Regions from separate parts of the Mycolicibacterium sp. XJ1819 genome, predicted to be linked through region 2. Evidence: predicted binding sites of a transcription regulator. Region 2 holds the regulator's gene; each other region holds the start of a gene.
The links. The regulator LexA, encoded in region 2, represses DNA repair genes until DNA is damaged. The targets are predictions, from matches to a motif close to CGAACANNTGTTCG.

Region 1: a site for LexA is predicted at 1,595-1,608, ahead of ABQE89_RS17080 (HNH endonuclease signature motif containing protein). Genes of this name have one in related genera too.
Region 3: a site for LexA is predicted at 3,036-3,049, ahead of recA (recombinase RecA). Genes of this name have one in related genera too.
Region 4: a site for LexA is predicted at 1,840-1,853, ahead of cofD (2-phospho-L-lactate transferase). Genes of this name have one in related genera too.

What each region holds. Positions count from the first base shown of each region.
Region 1 covers NZ_JBEFST010000014.1:134,283-139,117, reverse strand. Annotated here, with positions in the region: gene ABQE89_RS17090 (nuclear transport factor 2 family protein) at 1-539, shown strand, start outside; gene ABQE89_RS17085 (LLM class F420-dependent oxidoreductase) at 536-1,417, shown strand; gene ABQE89_RS17080 (HNH endonuclease signature motif containing protein) at 1,612-2,991, shown strand; gene ABQE89_RS17075 (alpha/beta fold hydrolase) at 3,094-3,984, shown strand; gene ABQE89_RS17070 (thiolase family protein) at 3,997-4,835, opposite strand, start outside.
Region 2 covers NZ_JBEFST010000009.1:5,673-10,507, forward strand. Annotated here, with positions in the region: gene ABQE89_RS11130 (LGFP repeat-containing protein) at 1-1,577, shown strand, start outside; gene lexA (transcriptional repressor LexA) at 1,581-2,306, opposite strand; gene ABQE89_RS11140 (LysM peptidoglycan-binding domain-containing protein) at 2,516-2,998, shown strand; gene nrdR (transcriptional regulator NrdR) at 3,172-3,642, shown strand; gene ABQE89_RS11150 (PhzF family protein) at 3,666-4,352, opposite strand; gene ABQE89_RS11155 (alpha/beta fold hydrolase) at 4,394-4,835, opposite strand, start outside.
Region 3 covers NZ_JBEFST010000010.1:8,443-13,277, forward strand. Annotated here, with positions in the region: gene ABQE89_RS12290 (amino acid ABC transporter permease) at 1-486, shown strand, start outside; gene ABQE89_RS12295 (TIGR03560 family F420-dependent LLM class oxidoreductase) at 513-1,334, opposite strand; gene recX (recombination regulator RecX) at 1,370-1,894, opposite strand; gene recA (recombinase RecA) at 1,860-2,915, opposite strand; gene ABQE89_RS12310 (hydrogenase maturation nickel metallochaperone HypA/HybF) at 3,124-3,453, shown strand; partial or broken gene hypB (hydrogenase nickel incorporation protein HypB) at 3,455-4,236, shown strand; gene ABQE89_RS12320 (NADH-quinone oxidoreductase subunit B family protein) at 4,374-4,835, shown strand, end outside.
Region 4 covers NZ_JBEFST010000005.1:231,983-236,817, forward strand. Annotated here, with positions in the region: gene ABQE89_RS07605 (phosphomannomutase/phosphoglucomutase) at 1-213, opposite strand, end outside; gene ABQE89_RS07610 (DUF3499 domain-containing protein) at 314-721, opposite strand; gene ABQE89_RS07615 (metallopeptidase family protein) at 930-1,352, shown strand; gene ABQE89_RS07620 (WhiB family transcriptional regulator) at 1,361-1,594, opposite strand; gene cofD (2-phospho-L-lactate transferase) at 2,061-3,065, shown strand; gene ABQE89_RS07630 (coenzyme F420-0:L-glutamate ligase) at 3,062-4,411, shown strand; gene ABQE89_RS07635 (NUDIX hydrolase) at 4,408-4,835, shown strand, end outside.

The DNA.
Region 1 (4,835 bases), on a different contig from region 2:
TGACAGACGGCATCAGCCAACTGCTGGATCGCGAGGAGATTCGCGACGTCATCTATCGCTATGCCCGTGGGATCGACCGCCGCGACTTCGAGCTGGTGCGCCAGTGTTATCACCCCGACGGGATCGACCGGCACCCCGGTTTCACCGGCGCTCGTGACGACTACATCGAATGGCTGCGAAACATCCTGCCGCGCTATGCGTTCACTGTTCACTTCGTGGGAAATGTGCTGGTTGAAACCGACGGTGACGAGGCCGCCGCCGAGTCGTATACCGTCGCATACCACGCGTCCGCGGAGGATGTAGACAACGCGCGGGAGAACTTCATCGCCGGTATCCGGTACGCGGACCGCTTCACGCGCAACGGCCGCGGTTGGCGAATCGCCGAGCGCACCGTGATCACCGACTGGGTGCAGCCGTGGCAACCGGATCGTCGGCGGGCCGAGCGCTTCGCGCCGAACGGCGGCCCCTGCATGACGACTACACCTACGCCTTGGGTGTTACCGCACGGCGGATCTGAACATCGGAGGGCGGCATCGTGAAATGGGGCATCGTCTTCTCCAGCACCGGGTTTCCCGACCCGGACAGCGCTGTGGCTCTCGGGCAAGCCGCCGAGGAAGCCGGCTTCGAATCATTGTGGGCGCCCGAGCACGTCATCATGCCCAAGAGTCCTGACGCCACCCCCTACCGTGGCTCGACCGACGGCAGCATGTCCCGACTGGGCCGCCGCGGCGGCATCCCCGATCCGCTGATCTGGTTCGCCTACGTCGCCGCGGCGACGTCTCGGATCCGCTTCGGCACCGGCGTGATGATCTTGCCCGAGCACCAGCCGGTGGTGGTCGCCAAGGCCGCCGCCACGCTCGACCACTTGAGTCGCGGCCGGCTGATGCTGGGTGTGGGCGTCGGCGAGTTACCGGAGGAGTACCAGGCGGTCGGGATGAACTTCCACGACCGCGGTCGTCGGATGGACGAGTACATGGACGTACTGCGCCTGCTCTGGAGTACCGAGACCGCTTCGTATGACGGCCAATACGTCCAGTTCGACCAGGTCGAATGTCGACCCTGGCCGGTACGCGGATCGATCCCGCTGCTGGTGGGCGGAGCCTCCGACGCCGCGATCAGCCGAGCCGCCGTCCGCGGCGACGGATACTTCCCGTTCATCTTCCCCGGCCAGGATCCGGAGGTGGAACTGCCTCGGCTGATCCAGCGTGTGCGCGCCGAGGCAGAAGCGGCCGGCCGGAATCCGAATACGTTGGAGATCACCGCCGGCGGGGCGCGCACGGTTGACGACGCCAAGCGCTATGCGGATTTCGGCGTCGACCGTCTGACCGTGGCCATTCGTGCGCGCACGGTCGGCGACATGCGCGACGAGGTCGCCCGGTTGGGCGACGAACTGGTCGGGCCGACGACCGACGTGTAGGCCGCAATCCGATTTTGCGCACGCTCGCGTCGGGCCGAATACTCTTTTGTCTCTTACGTTTCTGTGGTCACATATGCGGCGCCGAGTGTGCGGCTATGGCGAGATTTCGGCTGATTTTTCGCCGTGGTTGCACGCTCGGCGAATCACCTTGGAGCTTGGCCAGAATTGTCGGTGGCTCGAACTAGTGTTCGAGTATGAGTTCGGATCGAGCGTGCACCGCAGTGGCCGCGATGACTGCGGCCTATCGCGAGCTGGCGGCCGCCGATCTGGATTCGCTTAGCCATCGCGAGCTGCTCGATCTGCAGACTGAGTTGGAGGTGTTGGCTCGCACGCTTCCCACCCAGTCGCATCGCATCCTTGCCCGCCTCGTGGCCGAGGCGTCGCCGGCCGAGTTGGGTGCCAAGTCGATGCGCGAGGTGCTGACCGGTCGATTGCGGATCTCGCAGAACGAGGCGCGTCGGCGGTTGGCCGAGGCGGCCGATCTGGGCCCGCGCACAACGCTGACCGGTGAGCCGCTCGAGCCGATGCTTGCGGCCACCGCGGCGGCTCAAGCCTGCGGCGCGATCGGCTCCGAGCACGTCAAGATCATCCGTAAGACGCTGGGCAACCTGCCTCACTGGGTTGATGTGGTCACTCGTGGGCAGGCCGAGGCGTCGTTGGTGCGCGCTGCGGTCGGGCTGGGTCCTGACGAACTGCGAAAGGCTGCCGAGCGGCTGTTGGCGTTGATCGACCAGGACGGGCCGATGCCCGACGACACTGAACGGGCCCGCCGTCGCTGTCTGAGCATCGGTAAGCAGGGTGCGGACGGGATGAGCGAGATCCACGGCCGGTTGGATCCGCAGGGCCGGGCGACCCTGGAGGCGACGCTGGCCAAGTGGGGCGCACCGGGGATGTGCAATCCCGACGACGAAGCGCCGTGCACCAAGGGCACGCCGTCGCAAGAGCAGATCGACAACGATCAGCGCACGGTCGGCCAGCGCAACCACGACGCGCTGGTGGCGATCGGGCGCAGCGTGTTGTCCTCGGGGGAGTTGGGCCAGCACAACGGGTTGCCGGCCACCATCATCGTGTCCACCACACTGGCCGAGTTGGAGCGGGGGGCCGGGTGTGCGGTCACCGCAGGTGGGTCGCTGCTGCCGATGGCCGATGTGATCCGGTTGGCCTCACACGCCCATCACTATCTGGTGGTCTTCGACCAGCACACCCGCCTCCCGCTGTACCTGGGGCGCTCCCGGCGCTGCGCCTCGGCTGCGCAACGGATCGTGCTCCTTTCGCGCGACCATGGGTGCACCTTCCCCGGCTGCCCCGTGCCCGGTTATGGCACCCAGGTCCACCACATCACCGGCTGGAAGACCAACGGCCGAACCGACATCGACCAAGAGGTGTTGGCCTGCGGACCGCACAATCGGCTGGCCGAACAGGGTTGGCAGGTACGTATCCGCCGCGACGGCAGCGTCGAATGGCGACCCCCACCGCAACTCGACACCGGCCAAAACCGCGTCAACACCTACCACCACCCCGACCGGATCCTCAAAGAACCCGACGAACACGGACCAATCCCACCGGACAGTTGACGCCCCGGTCGCAACGTTTAGGGAGCCCGCCGCGCTCCACCGGTGCGGCGGTGCTCCACACTGCCTGCTGACGCCGGATCTCGATGCAGTAGACCTATAACCATGAGTCGTGAGAACAAGACTGCCGCCACGCTGACCATCCCGGCGGGCGACGTGACGATGGTGGCCGACGCGTACGGTGATCCGGCGGACCCGCCCGTGGTGCTGCTGCACGGTGGCGGCCAGACCAGGCACTCCTGGGGGTCGACAGCAGCGGACCTCGGCGGCCAGGGCTGGTACGCGGTCACCGTCGATTTGCGGGGACACGGCGAGAGCAGCTGGTCGCCCGACGGGTATTACGGCCTCGATCGTTTCGCCAGCGACGTGACCCGGGTGGCCGACTTCCTTGGCCGCCCACCGGTTTATGTCGGTGCGTCGCTGGGCGGCAACGCCTCGCTGGCGGCGATAGGGCTACGGCCAGACCTCGCGCTCGGCCTGGTGCTGGTGGACGTCTCGCCGTTCCTACAACCGTCGGGAACAAGCCGGATCCGCGATTTCATGGTCTCCCATGCCGAATCCGGGTTCGCCACGCTCGAGGAGGCCGCCGATGCCGTCGCGGCCTATGTTCCGCATCGTCCGCGACCGCGCAACCTCAATGGGCTGAAGAAGAACCTGCGGGAGCGCGACGGGCGGTGGTACTGGCACTGGGACCCTGCGTTCATGGCGGCACCCACCGACCAGGCGGTGCAGCGCGACCAACTCATCGATCCTGCGCGCCTGGGCGCGGCGGCCAGGGATCTGCGGTTGCCCACGTTGCTCGTGCGCGGAGGCGAGTCCGACGTGCTCAGCGTCGACGACGCGGTGCGCTTCCTGGAGTTGGTGCCGCATGCGGAGTTCGCCACCGTCGCCGGTGCGCACCACATGGTGGCCGGCGACGACAACGCGGTGTTCGAGGAGGTCCTCGGCGATTTCCTGGAGCGCCGCGTGCGCTCGCGACTCAAACTATTGAGCTGACGCGGCGGGCAGTCAGGCCGCAGATCGCTCGAGAATGTGTACACCACAGGCCGAACCGAGCCCGATCACATGGGCCAGGCCGACGTTGGCGTTTTCGATCTGGCGGTCACCGGCTTCGCCGCGAAGGTGGTGACAAACCTCCCAGATGTTGGCGATACCGGTGGCGGCGATCGGGTGGCCCTTGGACTGCAGCCCGCCCGACACATTGACCGGCGTCGAGCCGTCGCGCCAGGTGGCACCCGATTCGAAGAACTCTGCTGCGCCACCTTCCTCACAAAGCATCAAATTGTCGTAGTGCACCAATTCGGCCGTAGCGAAGCAGTCGTGCAGTTCCACCAGGTCGAGGTCGCCGGGTGCGACACCGGCCTGCTCGTAGGCGATCGCGGCGGCCTTTCGAGTAAGCGTGTTGACGTTCGGCAGCACCTGGCAGCCCTCCTCGTAGGGGTCGGTGGTAAGCACCGATTCCGACACCTTCACCGCGCGCCGCCGCTGTTCTGCCGGCATTGATTTGAGCGTCTCGCCGTTGCAGACGATCGCCGCCGCCGCGCCGTCGCAGTTGGCCGAGCACATCGGCCGGGTGTTCGGGTAGGCGATCATGACGTCGTTCATGATCTGCTCGAGCGTGAACCGCTTCTGATACGCCGCCAGCGGGTTGAGCGTGGAATGGGCGTGGTTCTTCTCGCTGATCTTGGCGAACAACTCGAAACTCGTGCCACCGTACTTGTGCCCGTACTCCATGCCGATCTGGGCGAATACGCCCGGCATCGTCTCGGTACCGATCCGTCCGTCCACCGGTGCTACCGCGCCGTAGCGGCCCTTGGGCTCCCAGACATCGCCGTCGTCGGCCTTCC
Region 2 (4,835 bases):
CGATCAACGCCGCATGGGACCGGCTCGGCGGTTCGTCGGGCGCGCTCGGGGTGCCCGCCGAGGACGAGGTGTACCGCGGCGACGTGCTCAGCCAGAAGTTCACCGGTGGCGAGCTGTCGTACAACCTCCGCGACAAGACGTTCACCACGGAGCCGCCCGATCTCGCAACTCAGTTGGGGGACCTCGAGGTGCCCGACGACCCCACCGCCGCCATCAACGCTGCGCGGCGGGCGGCCGGGGGACCGCTGGGCCCGCTGGGCGCCTCGGAAGGGCCGCCCTATCCGATCGGCCGCGACGGGCTCGGGCAGAACTTCGCCAACGGCAAGATCTTCTACAGCCCACAGACCGGCGCCCATGTGCTGACCGGTCAGGTGCTGGTCAAGTACGACGAGCTCGGCGGGCCCGAGGGCGATCTGGGCTTCCCGGTCACCGACGAGGTCGACGGCGGGTTGGCCACCGACAGCAAGATGGCCAGTTTCGCGGCCGAGGACAAGCCGGTCATCTTCTGGACGCCCGACCACGGCGCGGTGCTGCTGCGCGGCCCGATGAGCGCCGCCTGGGACAAGCTCGGCGGTGCGCAGGGCACGCTCGGGGCGCCGATCGCCGACCAGACCGAAGACGGCGACGTCATCACCCAGCGGTTCAGCGGTGGTGTGGTGTCGTGGAACCGGGCCGAGAACACCTTCAGCACCGAACCGGCCGAACTCGCATCCGAACTGTCCGGCCTGCAGCTGCCCGGACAGCAGGCGCCCGACGTGACCACAGGTGACGAGCGGGCGTCTGACTCCGACGGCGGCAAGTGGTTCGAATGGAGTTGGTGGTGGCTGCTGGCGATCGTGCCGGTGCTGGTGCTCGTCGGGCTGGTCGGGTTCGCCACGCTGCGCAACCGCCGCCGCGGCGGTCGCGACGACGACTTCGACTTCGGCGATTCCGGATACGAACCGTCGCCGGACTACGACTCGGACTACGACCCCGAATACGACGGCGCGGAAAGCCCGGAACCGTCGTCCTCCGACGACTATTCCGCGGCGATGTTCGGCGACCGCTACGCGCGTGAGGGGTTGGGCGCGTTGTCCCCGCCGCCTCGGCACGCCGGCGGCGCCGCCGAGGATCTGTGGGGGGCGCGCCCGGGCGCCGGGCCCGACATCCCCGGGAGACCCGACGAGGACGACGAATACGACCGCTTCGACGGATACGACGACCAGGACTCGGACGAGGACGAACTGCACGACCTCGACGACGTCGAGGAGGCCGCGCCGCCACCGGAGGCCGACGACGAAGACCCCGACGCCGTCGACACCGCGCCGACTCGCATACCGACCGGCATCCAACGCGATCCGCTGGTCGACAGCGGCCGCCATGCCCGCATCGAGGTGGACGAACCGGAACCGCGCACCGCGTTCCTGCTGGCCACCGACGGCCTGGAGGACCCGCCGGACGGATATCCGGTGAAAGCCAGCACGAAATCGGGTCAGTACTGGGCGCCGGGCAGCCCCGGGTACGACGATGTGCGGGCCGAAATCTGGTTTGCCAGTGAAGAATTGGCCCGTGCCAACGGGTTCCTCGGCGCGGAGTAGCCGCTAGATCTTGCGGATCACCGTGACGACCTTGCCGAGCACGGCCGCCTCGTTGCCGGGGATCGGGTCGAAGGCGGGGTTGTGCGGCATCAGCCACACCTGACCACGGGTGCGCTTGAACGTCTTCACGGTCGCCTCACCGTCGATCATCGCCGCGACGATGTCACCGTTGTCGGCCACGTTCTGCTGGCGCACCACGACCCAGTCGCCGTCGCAGATCGCCGCGTCGACCATCGAGTCGCCCACGACCTTGAGCAGGAACAGGGAGCCCTCGCCGACGAGTTCGCGGGGTAGCGGGAACACGTCTTCGACGGCCTCTTCGGCCAGGATGGGTCCGCCGGCGGCGATCCGGCCCAACACCGGCACGAACGTCGGTTCGGGCAGCGCGTCGGAACCGGCGACATCGGTACCCGCGAACGGCGTCGCCAGTTCGTCGGAACCACGCACGTCGACCGCGCGCGGCCGGTTGGGGTCGCGCCGCAGGTAGCCCTTGCGCTCCAGGGTCCGCAGTTGGTGAGCTACCGACGAGGTGGAGGTCAGCCCGACCGCATCGCCGATCTCCCTGATACTCGGGGGATAGCCGCGGGTGGTCACCGAGGCGCGGATGACGTCGAGGATGGTGCGCTGCCGCTCGGTGAGGCCCGTGTCGCGACCTCGGTGAGCGCCTGAAGCGACAGAATTATCGGTGCCGATGTCAGAGCCGCCCGGAGTGTCGGTGCTGGAGTCCATGACGCCGAATGTAACGCGCAGCAGACCATTAATCAAACATTTGTTCGAGGTGTGTCGGCCGATTTCGGCGGCGGGCCGTGCGGCCGCGAAATCTGTCGGTGGGGTGCCCTAGGGTTTGGCAACAGTTCGATCACGTGTTCTATCAATCGAACGCATGATCGACTAGATTCGAACACAGAAGCGAACACCGCCAAGCGGAAGGGCAGACGATGACGATCCTCGACACCCAGCAAGACATCCGGGAATCTCGGGAAACACGCGTGGTCAGGCCGGGAATCCGGCCGGCCGCCCGGCCCGCCGGTGCGCGCCGCAGGCCGCCGTCGCGGCGCCCGGGGGGTGCGACGGTGCGATACCGCGGTACCGGCGTGTTGATGTCCCGCGCGTCGCACCGACGGCGACCCATCACCCCGGCCAGCACCGTCGTGCTGGCACTGGTCGCCGCGGGTATCACCGTGTGGCTGGGGCTGGTGGCGCAGTTCGGCGGGGTGCTCGGCGAGGCCGCGGAGTCGGCCGCCGTACCCGATCAACTGGCGGTGGTCCAGGTGCAGTCCGGTGAGACCCTGCAGCACGTGGCGAAGCGGGTGGCCCCGGATGCGCCGGTGTACGAGGTCGTCGACCGGATCCGCGAACTCAACCGCCTCGAGTCCGTCGCCGTGGACGCCGGCCAGACGCTGATCGCACCGATCGGCTGACCGCACGTTGCGAGGCGGTGAAAACCATGACCGCTCAAGGCCGTTCAGGATGGATCGGGTCGGCGTCTGTCCGAAACGGGCCAATCGGCCCCATTCCGGGCCGAAGTAATGGCGCCCGAGTACGCTCGAAATCGTCCGAAGTGGTCGTTTGTTGGCGCGGTGAAGGAGCGGTGATGCACTGTCCGTTCTGCCGTCACCCCGACTCGCGGGTGGTCGATTCCCGCGAAACCGACGAAGGGCAGGCGATTCGCCGGCGCCGGTCGTGCCCGGAGTGCGGCAGGCGCTTCACCACGGTGGAGGCCGCGGTGCTCGCGGTGGTCAAGCGAAGCGGTGTGACCGAACCGTTCAGCCGGGAAAAGGTCATCAAGGGCGTGCGCCGGGCGTGTCAGGGCAGGCAGGTCGACGACGACGCGCTGAACCTACTGGCACAACAGGTGGAAGACGCCGTGCGGGCCACCGGATCACCGGAGGTGCCCAGTCACGAGGTGGGCCTGGCGATCCTGGGCCCGCTGCGGGAACTAGACGAGGTCGCCTACCTGCGGTTCGCCTCGGTCTACCGCGGGTTCACCTCCGCAGAGGACTTCGAGCGGGAGATCGAGGCGCTGCGCGCGCACCGCAAGGCGCCGCAACCGGCCGGCGGCTGAGGCGGCGCATCGACGGGGCTGCTCTAGTCGATCTGCTTTGTGCCGTCGTCGACGACGCGGCCGGCGATGCGGACCCAGCCTTCGGCGCTCCATTCGGTGTAGATCACCGATCCCTTGCCCTGCACGATGGTCAGATCGCGGCTGAGGTAGTCGGTCATGCGGGCCGCGGCCGAACCTGTCGCCTCGTCCTCGGGCACGCCTAGGTCGGTCGCGAACATGCGCGACCGGATCACCCCCTGCTCCCGATCTGTCCACGTCCACAAGTAGTGGTTGACGTCGTCGGGGTAGTCGGCGGGATCGGCGGCCGACAGTTCATCGGTCGAGTTCACTTCCTCGATGGCGAACTCCGGTGACCATTCGGCGCGTGCGCTGACCGACGTCACATCGTCGGTGTAGGTGATCTGGACGAGGCCGGCCGGAACCCGCAGCGTGTGAACGGGCCTGTCCCTGCGGCGCAGCCACCACGCCGCCCCCACGGTGGGATGGCCGGCGAACGGCAACTCCACGGCCGGTGTGTAGATGCGCGCATGCGCGGTATTGGTGCCGGGCTCGGGCACCGTGACGAATACCGTTTCGCTGAAACCCAATTCGGTGGCTATCCGCTGACGGTCGGCGGGTGCGACGGTGTCGGCGTCTACCACGCCGAGTGGATTGCCGTAGTTGCCGTCGGGGTCGGTGAACACCCGCAGCACGGTCACGTCGATTGCCATGTCGCCGATGCTACGTCGTGCCGGATGGGTGGGATGAATGATCAGGTGGCGCTGCGGACGTCGGTGCCCAAGGCGTCGAGGACCGCCATCCGGGTGTCGCGCCGCCCGCCGACGGGTCTGTCGGTGACGCCACTGCGCAGCAGTTCGCGCAGGTACTCGGGGTCGTGCGTGGCCGCCTCGGTGGTGTCGATGAAGTTCTCGACGACCTCGACGAAGCGACCGGGATTGTCGTGGAAGGGAAAGTGGCCCGAGCCCTCGAAGATCTCGAGCCGAGAGCCGGGCATCGCGGCGTGCGCCATTTCGGCGTGGCTGACCGGAATCACCGAGTCGCCGGCGCCCCAGATCAACTGCACGGGCACCGATTGCGTCAGATAACAGCGGTCGAGCATGGTCACCACCTGCCCGCGCCAGTCGACCACCGCGCGCAGCGTGCGCGCGAACGCCGAGGACGCCGTCGGCTCCGGCAGATCGGCGAGGATGCGC
Region 3 (4,835 bases), on a different contig from region 2:
GTGTTCCCGTCCAAACACCTGGCGCTGGCCGCGGTGGTGACGGGGCTGACGCTCTACAACGGCGCGGTGATCGCCGAGATCGTCCGGGCCGGGGTGCACGCCCTGCCGCGCGGCCAGACCGAGGCGGCCTGGGCGCTGGGCCTGACCTGGGGCCAGACGATGCGGTCGATCCTGCTTCCCCAGGCGATCGCCTCGATGCTGCCGGTGCTGATCTCTCAGCTGGTCGTGGTGCTCAAGGACTCCTCGATCGGGTTCGTGATCACCTACGTCGAGGTGGTGCGCCAGGGCACCGTGGTGGGCTCGGCCTACGGCAACTACATTCCGGCGTTGATCGTGGTGGCGGTGCTGATGATCGCGATCAACTTCACCCTGTCGGTGTTCGCCACCTGGGTGGAGGGACGCATGCGGCGTTCGGGGCGGGGCCCGACGCCGATGGAGGCCGAGGCCATCGAGCAGGAGGGGGCACCCGGCGCGAAGGTGGTGTGAGCGCGCAGGCGCCGGCCGGCCTCTTCTCAGACGAGGGCGGCGCAGCGCCGCAGGAGCTCATCGCCGGGCGGCTGGTAGAAGGACAGCACCACGTGCTCGCAGCCGAGAGCGCGGTATTCGGCGATGGCCTCGACTTGGGCGTCGATCTGGTCGGGCTGGGTGGGGTGCAGAAACAGCTGAGCCGAGCGTCGGATCGTGGCGGGATCTCGGCCCAGTTCGGCGCACGCCTGCTCGAGTCGAGCGTTCGCCGTCGCCCATTCCTGCGGGTCGGTGGACGGCATGTTCCATTCGTCGGCATGGCGGGCCGCCACCCGCAGCATCTTGGGCTGGGCCGCCCCGACCACGATGGGTGGGTGCGGCCTCTGCACGGGTTTGGGGTCGCAGCGCGCCGCGTCCAGGGTGTAATAGCGCCCGGCGTGGGTGACCTCGTCCTCGACCCACAGCCGGCGGATGACGGTCAGCGCCTCGTCGACCATGGCGACCCGCTCCCCCGCGCCGGGAAACGCGATGCCGTAGCCGCGATGCTCGGCCGCATGCCAACCCGCGCCGATGCCGAAGTCCATCCGCCCGCCGCAGATGTGGTCGACGGTCACCGCCATCTTCGCCAACACCGCCGGGTTGCGGTACGTCACGCCGCTGACCAGACAGCCCACCCGCGCCCGGCGCACCACGACGGCCATCGCCGCCAGCGATGTCCACCCCTCCAGCGTCGGCGTGGTCGGGTCGACGAGGCCGTAGAAGTGGTCGTAATTCCACACCGCCGGAAAGCCGATTTCGTCCGCGGTGCGCCAAAACCGCTCCATGGTGGCGTAGTCGAACGTCGGCGCGAGTTTCACAGACAACCGCATGCAAAATGCTTACGCTGTCGCGGTTTTCATCGCAACTAGACGCGGCGCCGTTCGCGCTCGGCGGCCAACTCGACGGAGACGACGTCGAATGCCATCGTCTGGTGGTAGCCGCGGCGGGCCAGCATCCCGACCAGTCTGCGCACCACCTTGACCTCGTCGTCGCCGTCCAGTCTCTCGCGCCGGAGCTTGGCGCGGACCAGTTGCTCGGCGCGCTCCCGCTCGGCAGCCGCGTCGATGCCGGCCAGCGCCTCGGCGATCACCTCGTCGTCGACGCCCTTCTTGCGCAACTCGGCGGCCAGCGCGCGCTTACCCTTGCCGGCGTTGACGCGCCGCGAGCGGACCCACTGCTCAGCGAAGTCAGCGTCGTCGACCAAGCCGACCTGCGTCAGCCGGTCGAGCACCCGGGCGGTGACATCCTCGGGATAACCCCGCTTGCTCAGCTGTTCCTCGAGTTCGGCGCGGGTGCGTGCCCTCGCGGTGAGCAGGCGCAGACACAGTGACTTCGCCTGCTCCTCGCGGGGCGCCTCAGAAGTCGACGGGGGCGGGAAGGACTTCGCCATCAGCCACATCCGCGGTCACGACGGCACCGATGCCGAGCTTTTCCTTGATCTTCTTCTCGATCTCGTTGGTCACATCGGCGTTCTCCAGCAGGAACGTGCGGGCGTTCTCCTTACCCTGGCCGAGTTGCTCGCCCTCGTAGGTGAACCAGGACCCGGACTTGCGGATGAAGCCGTGTTCGACACCCATGTCGATCAACGAACCTTCCCTGCTGATGCCCTTGCCGTAGAGGATGTCGAACTCCGCTTGTTTGAACGGCGGGGCGACCTTGTTCTTGACCACCTTGGCCCTGGTGCGGTTGCCGACCGCGTCGGTTCCGTCCTTGAGCGTCTCGATCCGCCGCACGTCGATACGCACCGAGGCGTAGAACTTCAAAGCCTTTCCGCCCGTGGTGGTCTCGGGCGAGCCGAACATCACGCCGATCTTCTCCCGCAGCTGGTTGATGAAGATCGCGGTGGTGCCGGAATTGCTCAGCGCGCCGGTGATCTTGCGCAGCGCCTGGCTCATCAGCCGGGCCTGCAGGCCGACGTGGCTGTCGCCCATCTCGCCTTCGATCTCGGCGCGCGGCACCAGCGCGGCCACCGAGTCGATCACCAGGATGTCGACCGCGCCGGAGCGGATCAGCATGTCGGCGATCTCCAGCGCCTGCTCACCGGTGTCGGGCTGGCTCACCAACAGCGAGTCGGTGTCCACGCCGAGCTTCTTGGCGTAGTCGGGATCCAGCGCGTGCTCGGCGTCGATGAACGCCGCGATGCCGCCCGCGGCCTGGGCGTTGGCCACCGCGTGCAGTGCGACGGTGGTCTTACCCGAGGACTCCGGGCCGTAGATCTCGATGATCCGGCCGCGCGGCAGCCCGCCGATGCCGAGCGCGACATCCAGCGCGATCGAACCGGTGGGAATGACCGAGATCGGCTGACGCGTCTCCTCGCCGAGGCGCATCACCGCACCCTTGCCGTGGCTCTTCTCAATCTGCGCGAGCGCCAGTTCGAGGGCTTTCTCGCGATCGGGGGCCTGCTGGGCCATCTTGGTCTCCGTCCTCTGGTGTTCGGTGATCGTTTTCGATCGGTTGGCCGTGACGCTAGAGGCCGCCACCGACAAGTCAGCTTGACCAGCAGCTAGCCGTCGAACACTGCCCACAGTAGACGAACACCTGTTCGACTCAAGCGTGACACGCCGTGCGCGTCGCCCGTTGGCGATATCGTGGCGGTATCCCGGCGGAACGGGGACCCGCGTGCACGAGATGGCGATTACCCAGAGCGTGGTCGATGCGGTGTGTGAGCACGCCGCCGGCCGCCGGGTGCACAGCGTCCGGGTCGAGGTGGGCACCCTGTGCGCGGTGGTTCCTGACGCCATGCGGTTCTGCTTCGAGTTGGCCACCGAGGGCACCGTCGCCGACGGCGCGCGTCTGGATCTTGCCGTCCAACCCGCCACCGCGCACTGCCGGTCCTGCGGCACGGCCTTCGCGCTACCCGATCCGATCCTGCTGTGCCCATGCGGAAGCGCCGACGTCGAAGTGCTGTCCGGGCGCGAGCTGAAGATCCTCTCGATGGAGGTGGACTGACATGTGCGCAACGTGCGGATGCGGTGAGGACGGCGCGGTGGTGACGGTGGCCGGTGGGGAGCACCACCACCCCCACGAACATCCCCACCTCACGACCATCCCCACCCTCACCACCACACCCAGACGGTCACGCTCGAGCAGAAGGTACTGGCCAAAAACGACTCGATCGCCGAACAGAATCGTCGATGGCTGGCCGACCGGCGCGTCCTCACGCTCAACCTCACCAGCTCGCCGGGGGCGGGCAAGACCACGCTGCTGGAACGGACCATCCGGGAACTCGGGGGCACCCGTCCGGTCGCGGTCGTCGAGGGCGACCAGGAGACGCTGCTGGACGCCGAGCGGATCCGGGCGGCGGGCGCCCACGCCGTCCAGGTCAACACCGGCGCCGGCTGTCACCTCGACTCCGAGATGGTCCGGCGCGCGCTGGATGTCCTGACGCCCGAACCGGATTCGTTGCTGTTCATCGAGAACGTCGGCAACCTGGTGTGCCCGGCGCTGTTCGATCTCGGCGAGCACACCAAGGTCGTGGTGATCTCGGTGACCGAGGGCGCCGACAAACCGCTGAAGTATCCGCACATGTTCGCCGCGGCCGGTCTGGTACTCGTCAACAAACTCGATCTCGCGCCCCATGTCGACTTCGACCTCGACGCGTGTGCGCGATTCGCGCGGTCCGTCAACCCGCGCGTGGAGATCCTGCCGATGTCGGCCAAGACCGGTGACGGTGTGCAGGCATGGTACGACTGGATCAATCGGCGGGCAGCCGAACTGTCAAACAGCGGTTAATCAGCGGATTCGCCGACAAGACCGTTGACAAGACATTGCCGCGGGAGTAAACCCAGAAACTAGCGCTGGAGAAGCGGGCGCAGATGGTTGAGTCTCAACCGGGGGTCGCCAGCCCCGACCCCGGAAAGCTGTGACACATGCCGACGGAGGCCGCAGTCAAAGCAGAAGAGACGTTGATCCACGTTCTGTGGATCAATGCCGGTTTAAGTTGTGACGGTGATTCTGTGGCGCTGACTGCCGCCACACAGCCCAGCATCGAGGAGATCGCGCTCGGCGCGCTTCCCGGTCTACCCAAGATCGCCGTCCATTGGCCCCTGATCGATTTCGAGTGCGGACCGAACGGGGGCGCCGACGACTTCCTGGAGTGGTTCTTCAAGGCCGATCGCGGGGAGTTGGAGCCGTTCGTGCTGGTTGTGGAGGGTTCGATTCCCAACGAGCAGATCAAGAACGAGGGGTACTGGTGCGGTTTCGGCAACGATCCCGCCACCGGTCAGCCGATGACCACCAGTGAATGGCTCGACCGGTTGACCCCCAAGGCCACCGCGGTGGTCGCCGTCGGCACCTGCGCCACCTACGGCGGAATCCACGCCATGGCAGGC
Region 4 (4,835 bases), on a different contig from region 2:
CAGCGCGGGCGAGCTGGCCCGCATGTCCCGGCCGATGACGACCCGGGTGGCGTTCTCGTCACGCATCAGGCGGGCGAACGCGGCGCCGACGTCGGCGACGAACTGCTCATCGATTTCCTCGCCGACCAATCCGCGCACGTCATATGCCTTGATGACGCGGTGGACAGCCGCGGCGGGCCGTGACTGCGATGAGCGCTTGCGCGAAGAGCGCATCACAAAGATCTCCTTGCGGGGTCGACTGTTGGCGCCAGCCTAACCGTCGCGCGGCTATTACATGGCGGCCAGTCGGACCGAGACACCGGTTTGGGCGTGGTCAGTCACTCGGGTCCGGCAACACCCGCAGGTGGCCCCGTCGACGACCGCTGGACCCCGGTTTGCGTGAGGGCGGCGGCGCCACCAGCGTGCCGCCGTGCGCACCGGTGGCCGGATCGCAGAACCCCATCGGCGGAGAGACGTCACGGCCCTCACGCACCGCATCGGCCAGCGCCACCAGATCGTCCTCGTCGGGGTGCGACGGCAGTGGGCCCGCGTGCCGCACGAGTTCCCAACCGCGCGGCGCGGTGATGCGGCCGGCGTGCTTGACACAGAGGTCCCACGAGTGCGGCTCGGCGACGGTGGCCAGCGGGCCGACGACGGCCGTCGAGTCGGAGTAGACAAATGTCAACGTCGCGACCGCGTAATGGGGGCACCCGGGCCTGCAGCAGCGACGGGGAACGTTCACGCCCGAGAATCTATCGTGGACCCACGACACAAGCTGCCGGACACGCGCAGCCACCGGGGCGCCGATCTCCAACCGTTACGATCCTGGTCCAAGCGGCGCGTTTTCACAGTGCCGTTCGGGGCCTTTCGAGGCCTCTCGGGGCCTTCGGAGAGGAGCACCGACGACGGTGACCCAGTCTGGATTCCGGCGATCACGTCGCGGCCGCGATATGCGTGGACCGCTGCTTCCGCCGACGGCGCCGGGTTGGCGCAGTCGCGCCGAACGGTTCGACATGGCGGTTCTGGAGGCCTACGAGCCGATCGAGCGCCGCTGGCATGACCGGCTGTCGGGGCTCGACGTAGCCGTCGACGAGATCCCACGCCTGTCGCCACGGGATCCCGACAGTGTGCAGTGGCCGCCCGAGGTCATCGCCGACGGCCCGATCGCGCTGGCCCGGCTGATTCCCGCCGGTGTCGACGTCCGGGGTAATGCGACGAGGGCGCGAATTCTGCTGTTTCGCAAGCCGATCGAGCGACGCGCGAAAGACACCATCGAACTCGAGGAACTATTGCACGAGATCCTGGTGGCCCAAGTCGCCACTTATCTGGGCGTCGAACCGTCCGTCATCGACCCCACGATCGACGACCAGTAAGGCCCTCGTCAGATGATGCCGCGCTTGAGGCGACGGCGTTCCCGCTCGGACAGCCCGCCCCAGATACCGAAGCGTTCGTCATGGGCGAGCGCGTAGTCCAGGCACGCGTCGCGCACCTCGCAGCCCATGCAGATGCGCTTGGCTTCGCGGGTCGAGCCACCCTTCTCCGGGAAGAAGGCCTCGGGATCGGTCTGTGCGCACAGGGCGCGCTCCTGCCACTCCTCGTCGGTGGGCTGGAGCATCGCCGGCGCGACGTCGACTCTGTCGGGGGGATCGGGCACCACACTCAATTGAGGACGCCCAGTCAACCCGTTCGTCGGTCCGGTATGGGTATGCGGTGAACTGCCTACGGAGCCGAGAACTCGGTTCTCGAACCTCGCCGAACGGTCGAAATCGGCCTGTTCGTAAGACATGTTCCGCCTCCTCACCTGGTCGTAGTTCCCCTGAACGGTGTCCCGCTCTCTGCCAACTGCCGGCCATCTCGATTCGAACATGTGATCGAATCACGGTCTGCGCCACCGGAACCGGCCGTCCGACCAGGAAATGACACTGGTGTGATTAGACACGCGTTAGCTGCCCGGGTCAAGCGCTGGAACAGGATTTCATACCATTCCGTGACCGAATTCGGCGCGTCGTCGCCTCGGCGTGTCGGTCACACCGCCGGCCTGATGGTTCGATTCGCACCCGGCGGGCCTAGTGTCGGTGACTGTGAAGGTCACGGTTCTGGCCGGCGGTGTGGGCGGTGCCCGCTTTCTGCTCGGCGTGCAGCACCTGTTGGGGCTCGGCCAATTTGGCCGACCCGAAAGTCCGGACACCGAGCACGAGGTGACCGCGATCGTCAACGTCGGCGACGACGCGTGGATGTTCGGTCTGCGCATCTGCCCGGACCTCGACACCTGCATGTACACGCTGGGCGGCGGCATCGATCCGGAACGGGGCTGGGGTCACCGAAACGAGACCTGGCACGCCAAGGAGGAGCTTGCCGCCTACGGCGTGCAACCGGACTGGTTCGGCCTCGGCGACCGCGACCTGGCGACCCACCTGGTGCGCAGCCAGATGCTGCGCGCGGGATATCCGCTGTCGCAAGTGACCGAGGCGCTGTGCCGACGGTGGTCACCCGGCGCGCGATTGCTGCCCGCCAGCGACGACCGCTGCGAAACCCATGTGGTGATCACCGACCCGGACGACGGCGAGAAGCGCGCCATCCACTTCCAGGAATGGTGGGTGCGCCATCGCGCGAAGGTGCCCACCCACAGCTTCGCCCACGTCGGCGCGGACCAGGCCACCGCGGGCCCCGGCGTCGTCGAGGCCATCGAGACGGCCGACGTGGTACTGCTCGCGCCGTCCAACCCCGTGGTCAGCATCGGGGCCATCCTCGCGATCGGCGGCCTGCGCGCCGCCCTGCGCTCGACCACCGCCCGGGTCATCGGCTACTCCCCGATCATCGCCGGAAAGCCGTTGCGCGGGATGGCCGATGAATGCCTTTCGGTGATCGGGGTGGCCAGCACCTCGGAGGCGGTCGGTGAATACCTCGGCGCCCGCTCGGGAGTCGGCATCCTCGACGGCTGGCTCGTGCACGAGGGCGATGCCGCCGACATCGAGGGTGTCGAGGTGCGGTCGGTGCCGCTGTTGATGACCGATCCGGCCACCACCGCCGAGATGGTGTGCGCCGGACTGGATCTCGCGGGCCTCAAGATTGACCCCCAGAAATGACCGAGCACGGATCCGCGTCGGCCGTCGAGGTGCTGCCCGTACCGGGACTGCCCGAGTTCCGCCCCGGCGACGACCTCACCGCGGCCATCGCGACGGCCGCACCCTGGCTGCGCGATCACGACGTCGTGGTGATCACCAGCAAGGTGGTGTCCAAGTGCGAGGGCCGCATTGTCGAGGCACCTGCCGATCCCGACGAGCGAGATGCACTGCGCCGCAGGCTGATCGACGCTGAGGCCGTGAGAGTGCTTGCCCGCAAGGGGCGCACCCTGATCACCGAGAACAAGTTCGGCCTCGTGCAGGCCGCCGCGGGGGTGGACGGCTCGAACGTCGGCGCCACCGAGTTGGCGCTGCTGCCGGTTGATCCCGACGCCAGCGCGGCCGCGCTGCGGTCCGGACTGCGCGACCGACTCGGCGTCGACGTGGGAGTGGTGATCACCGACACCATGGGCCGGGCATGGCGAACCGGCCAGACCGATGTCGCGATCGGGGCGGCCGGACTGACGGTGTTACACGGTTACGGCGGGGCGCACGACCGGCACGGCAACGAATTGGTGGTGACCGAAATCGCGGTCGCCGACGAGATCGCCGCCGCGGCCGATCTGGTGAAGGGCAAGCTGACCGACATTCCCGTCGCCGTCCTGCGCGGGCTTGTGTTGCCGGACAACGGATCCAATGCGCGCTCGCTGCTTCGCAGCGGTGCGGAGGATCTGTTCTGGCTGGGCACCGAGGAGGCGATCGCACTCGGACGCAGCCAGGCCCAGTTGCTGCGCCGCTCAGTGCGCGCGTTCGGCGCCGAACCCGTCGCACCCGAACTGATCGAGGCGGCGGTCGCCGAGGCGCTGACCGCGCCCGCGCCCCACCACACTCGCCCGGTGCGCTTCGTCTGGCTGCAGGACGCCACGAGACGGGTTCGACTATTGGGCAGGATGAAGGACAAGTGGCGCGCCGACCTCGATGCGGACGGCCTCTCTGCCGAGGCCGTCGAGCGCCGCGTCGCCCGCGGGCAGATCCTCTACGCCGCACCCGAAGTCGTCATACCGTTCATGGTCCCCGACGGCGCGCACAGCTACCCCGATGCCGACCGCAGCGCCGCCGAGCACACCATGTTCACCGTCGCCGTCGGCGCCGCGGTCCAGGCCCTGCTGGTCGGGCTGGCGGTGCGCGGTGTCGGCAGTTGCTGGATCGGGTCCACGATCTTCGCGGCCGCTCTGGTGCGCGACGAACTGGCGCTACCCGATGACTGGGAGCCGTTGGGCGCCATCGCGATCGGCTATCCCGACGAGAGCTCCGGACCTGCCGGCCCGCGCGATCCGGTGCCGACCGACGGCCTGCTGGTGCGCAAGTGAGCCTGCACGCCTCGGCCGTCGAGACGCTGACCGACTGGCGCGCACCCGATCCCGCCCAGGATGCGCTGCGGCACGCGGTGCTGTCGTTTCTGGCAGCGCGGCCCGACGGGTGTCTGCGCGACTGTGTGCCCGGCCATGTCACCGCGTCGGCACTGGTGCTCGACCACACCGGAACCCACGTGCTGCTGACCCTGCACCCCCGCATCGGCCGCTGGCTGCAACTCGGCGGCCACTGCGAGCCCACCGACACCGACATCCTCGGCGCCGCGCGCCGGGAGGCCACCGAGGAGTCCGGCGTCGACGGGTTGCGCATCGACCCGGCGATGGCCGCCCTGCACGTGCATCCGGTCACCTGCTCGCTGGGCCTGCCGACCCGCCATCTCGACATGCAGTTCATCGCCCACGCCCCGCCGGACGCCCGGAT